2 regions of the Teichococcus aerofrigidensis genome follow, and region 2 is predicted to be linked to the other one. Evidence: riboswitches for the same ligand, from Rfam matches in the RefSeq annotation. Region 2 holds a riboswitch; the other holds the start of a gene.
What was found. Region 2 has a riboswitch for glycine ahead of gcvT (glycine cleavage system aminomethyltransferase GcvT). Riboswitches for the same ligand answer to the same signal wherever they lie in the genome.
Positions count from the first base shown of each region.

Region 1 (2,174 bases), on a different contig from region 2:
GAAGAGGTCGCGCACCCAATCGACCAGGGGCCGGACGCGGTCGGCGCGGATGTCGCGGTTCTCGCCGTTGAACTCGGCCGTGCCGGCGACGCGGAAGCGGTCGCGGCCCAGCCGGCTGGTGACGATCTTGGTGGCGTCGTCCAGCAGGCTGACCTGGGGCGCGGCGTCCTGGCTCCGCGCATCGTCCAGGTGCACGGTGATGGAATAGCCCTTCACCGGATAGACGTTGACGCGGTCGCCCAGCAGCGCGGCGAAGCGGCGGCTGGCAATGCCGGCGCAGACCACGAGGCGGTCCACCACCTCCACGCCGCCCGGCACGCCCCGCCCGGCCTTGTCCCAGGCGATCTCGATGCCGCGCGCGGTGTGGGTGATGCGGCTGACCTCGGCCTCGGCGACGAAGCGGGCGCCATGGCGCTGGCAGGCCTCGGCCAGGCCGCGGGTGAACCTGTGGATGTCGCCGGTGGAATCCGAGGGCGTGAAGAATCCGCCGTAATAGGTGCCCTGCAGCGCCGGCTCGATGGCGCGCATCTCCTCCGGCGTCACGGCGCGGCGGTCGAGCCCGCCCTCGGTCAGCAGCGCGTTGGTGCGCTGCGCCGCCTCGAAGCCCGGCCGGTCGCGGTAGATGTGCAGAATGCCGCGCCGCTCCAGGTCGAAGTCGATGCCCTCCAGCGCGGCGATGTCGAAAAGGTGCCTGCGCGCCGCGATGGCCAGGCGTGTGGTCTCGATCGTATGGGCGCGGTAGTGGCGGATCTGTCCCAGGAACTCGCCCATCCAGCTGTACTTGTGCCAGCCAGGGCGGGGGTTCAGCAGCAGCGGCGCATCCTGCCGCAGCATCCACTTCATGCCCTTCAGCACCGTCGCCCAGCTGTTCCAGACCTCGGCATTGCTGGCCGAGAGCTGGCCGCCATTGGCGAAGGAGGTCTCCATCGCGGCATAGCGGTGCCGGTCGAGCAGCACCACCTGGTGGCCGCGTTGCAGCAGGGCATAGGCGGTGGTCACGCCGGTGATCCCGGCGCCGATGATGGCGATCTTGCTCATGGGTCGAGCCGTCTCCGTGAGGATGGCGCGGCAGCGCGGTGCGGTCCTCGGCCGCGCCCGTCTGCCCCCATCTGTCACGGTGCCTGAGAGCTTAACCCGGCGCGCCGGGATATCCCCTTCGGCGGGCGGTGCCGGGGCCATGCCCGGTCCGCCTCTCTCCAGATCGTCCTCGCCCTGCAGTCCGGGTGCCTGAGAGTTTCCTGGGGGGTTGCTCCGTCGGCGGCGGCATGGCGCCTCTGACGAGGGCCTGCCGCGCTCTCCTGCCTGGCTTCGGCGGACGCGGCGCAGGGTGGCAAAGCCGCGCCGGCGCCGTCAAGCACAATCGGCCCTCTCGCCTCAGCGGGGCAGCAGCACCTCCAGCGCGGCGGCCAGCGAGCGGCGCCAGTCCGCCGGCTCGATGCCGTGCACCCGGCCGATCCGCCCGCAATCCAGCCGGCCATCGGCCGGGCGCCGCGCCTTGGTCGGATACTCGGCGGTGGTGATGGCCTTTAGCGTCGGCACCCTGGCGCCGCGTTCCGCCGCCTGGGCGAAGATCTCGGCGGCGAAACCGTGCCAGGTGGTCCAGGGCGCGCCGGTCAGGTGGAACAGGCCGAAGGCCTCGTCGCCAGCCCCGGCGGCGGCCAGGCGCGGCAGCATCCGGGCGATGGCCTCTGCCAGGTCGGCGGCGAAGGTGGGCGCGCCGTGCTGGTCGGCGACGACGCTGAGCGTCTCCCGCTCGGCGCCGAGGCGCAGCATGGTCTTGAGGAAGTTGTTGCCGTCGGCGCTGCAGACCCAGGCGGTGCGCAGGATGGCGGAGCGGGGATTGGCGGCCAGCACGGCCTCCTCCCCGGCGCGCTTGGAGGCGCCATAGACACCGGCCGGGCTGGCGGCGTCGGTCTCGACATAGGGGCTGCCCTTCAGCCCGTCGAAGACATAGTCGGTGGAGACATGCACGAAGGGCAGGCCGCGCCGGGCCGCGGCCTCGGCCAGCAGGGCCGCGCCGGTCGCATTGATGGCATAGGCCAGGTCGCGCTCGTCCTCGGCGCGGTCCACCGCCGTATAGGCGGCGGCGTTGATGACGACCTCCGGCGCCGTGTCGGCCACGGCGCGGGCGATCGAGGCCGCGTCCGTCAGGTCCAGCTCGGGCGCCTCCAGGG
Region 1 covers NZ_JBSXMU010000008.1:30,964-33,137, forward strand. The annotation lists gene ACVMLK_RS03725 (D-amino acid dehydrogenase) at 1-1,038, opposite strand, end outside; glycine riboswitch at 1,108-1,202, opposite strand; glycine riboswitch at 1,206-1,311, opposite strand; gene rfbD (dTDP-4-dehydrorhamnose reductase) at 1,375-2,174, opposite strand, start outside.
Region 1: it holds a riboswitch for glycine, as region 2 does, so the genes downstream of both, ACVMLK_RS03725 (D-amino acid dehydrogenase) here and gcvT (glycine cleavage system aminomethyltransferase GcvT) in region 2, are expected to answer to the same signal.

Region 2 (2,174 bases):
TCACGCTCTCCACCACGGCGACGGCGTCGCCCGCCGCCACCTGCCGCCCGGCCTCGGGCAGGTCGACGAAGACCACATCGCCCAGCGCGGTCTGCGCGTGGTCGGTGATGCCGATGGTGGCGATATTGCCGTCCAGCCGGACCCATTCGTGGTCGCGGGAGAATTTCAGCTCGGCCATGGTGGCGGTCCTTATCGGGCGTAACGGTGAGGGATGAAGGGGGTGGCGGCGACCCGGGCGGGAATCGCCCTGCCGCGCACCATCAGTTCGAGCGCCGTGCCGTCGGCGGCATGGCCACGCGCCACATAGCCCATGGCGCAGGGGCCGTTCAGCGAGGGGCCGAAGGTGCCGCTCGTCACCTCGCCCACCGTCTCGCCGCCCAGCGCGATGGCGGTGTGGGCGCGGGCCGGCTGGCGGCCCTCGGGCAGGATGCCGACGCGCAGCCGCGCCGGACCGTTCTCCAGTTCCTCGCGAACGCGCGCGGCGCCGGGGAAGTTCCACTCCGTGCGGCGGCGCTTGCCGATGGTCCAGGTCAGGCCGGCCTCGACCGGGCTGGTCGTCTCGTCGATGTCATTGCCATAGAGGCAGAGCCCGGCCTCCAGCCGCAGCGAATCCCGCGCGCCCAGCCCGGCCGGGGCGGCTCCCGGCAGGGCCAGCAGGGCGCGGGCCAGGATCTCGGCCCGGTCGGCGGCGACGCTGATCTCGACGCCGTCCTCGCCGGTATAGCCGCTGCGGCTGACCAGGACGGGGATGTCGCCGATGCGGGTGGCGGCCACGCCCATGAAGGGCAACGCCGCCACATCCGGCGCCAGCGCCGCCAGGGCGGGCACCGCCGCCGGCCCCTGGAAGGCCAGCAGGGCACGGTCCGGCAGGCGGTTCAGCGTGACGCCGGCGGGCAGCGCGGCCTCGATGGCGGCGCAGTCCACATCCTTGCGGCTGGCGTTGAGCACCAGGAACAGCCGGTCCCCGAGATTGGCGACCATGAAATCGTCGAGGATGCCGCCGGCCTCGGTGGTCAGCAGGCCGTACTTCTGCCGCCCCGGCTTCAGGATCCGTACATCGGCGGGCGTCAGCCGCTCCAGCGCCTCCGCCGCGCCCTCGCCCCGGAGCTCCGCCTGGCCCATATGCGAGACATCGAACAGCGTGGCGCCGCGCCGCGTCGCCAGATGCTCGGCCAGGATGCCCGCCGGGTACTGCACCGGCATGGCATAGCCGGCGAAGGGCACCATCCGGGCGCCGAGCTCACGGTGAAGGGACGCCAGGGGCGTTTCAAGCAGGGTCTCGGCCACGGAACCTCCAGCGCCGCGCTCGCGCGTGGCGGGTCAGGGTTGTGGCCCCCCTCTGTCCGATGACCTGAGAGATTCAGCGCGGGCGTTGCGCGCCTTACTCCGTCGGTGCCATTGCCTGTCGCCAGGCGCCGGGCTTTCCAGAGGCCCCTTCCCCACGCGGCCCTTTGTGCCTGAGCGTTTCCGGGGGCCGGTTGCGCCTTCGGCGATGGCATGCGCCACTCTCTCCCGCGTGGGATCAGCGGGTCAGGCCCTCATGCCCGAGCGCGGAGCGCTGCGCAAGCGGGGATCGCGCGGCGCGGCGGCCCGCGCCGCCCTCCGGTCACGCCCGACCCCCGCCACACCTCCCCCCCCCCGCCACCCTTGACCCGGGTGCGCGCCGCAAGGCATCTGCTGGCCATGCGCCTCCTGCCGCTCCTGCTGGCCCCGTTGCTCTGCCTCGCTTTCAGCGCCGGCCCGGCCCGGGCGCAGCGCGCCGCCGCGGACTGGCAGCTTTGCCGCCAGGCGATCGCGGCGGAGGAGCCGGGCTCCGGCCTGCCGCCCGGCCTGCTCGGCGCCATCGCCCTGGTGGAAAGCGGCGGCACCGACCCTTCCGGCCGCCCGGCCTCCTGGCCCTGGACCTGGAACGCCGCCGGTGAGGGCTTCACCGCGCCGAGCAAGAACAGCGCCATCGCCGCCGTCGCCGCGCGGCTGGCCGGGGGCACCCGCTCGATCGACATCGGCTGCATGCAGGTGAACCTGATGCACCACCCCCAGGCCTTCGCCAGCCTGGAGGAGGGTTTCGAGCCGCGTGCCAATGTCCGCTACGCCATCCGCTTCCTGCGCAGCCTCTATGCCGCGCATGGCGACTGGGGCCGGGCCATCGCGCGCTACCATTCGGGCGAGGCGGA
Region 2 covers NZ_JBSXMU010000052.1:9,074-11,247, forward strand. The annotation lists gene gcvH (glycine cleavage system protein GcvH) at 1-178, opposite strand, end outside; gene gcvT (glycine cleavage system aminomethyltransferase GcvT) at 190-1,287, opposite strand; glycine riboswitch at 1,337-1,431, opposite strand; glycine riboswitch at 1,435-1,525, opposite strand; gene ACVMLK_RS12345 (transglycosylase SLT domain-containing protein) at 1,657-2,174, shown strand, end outside.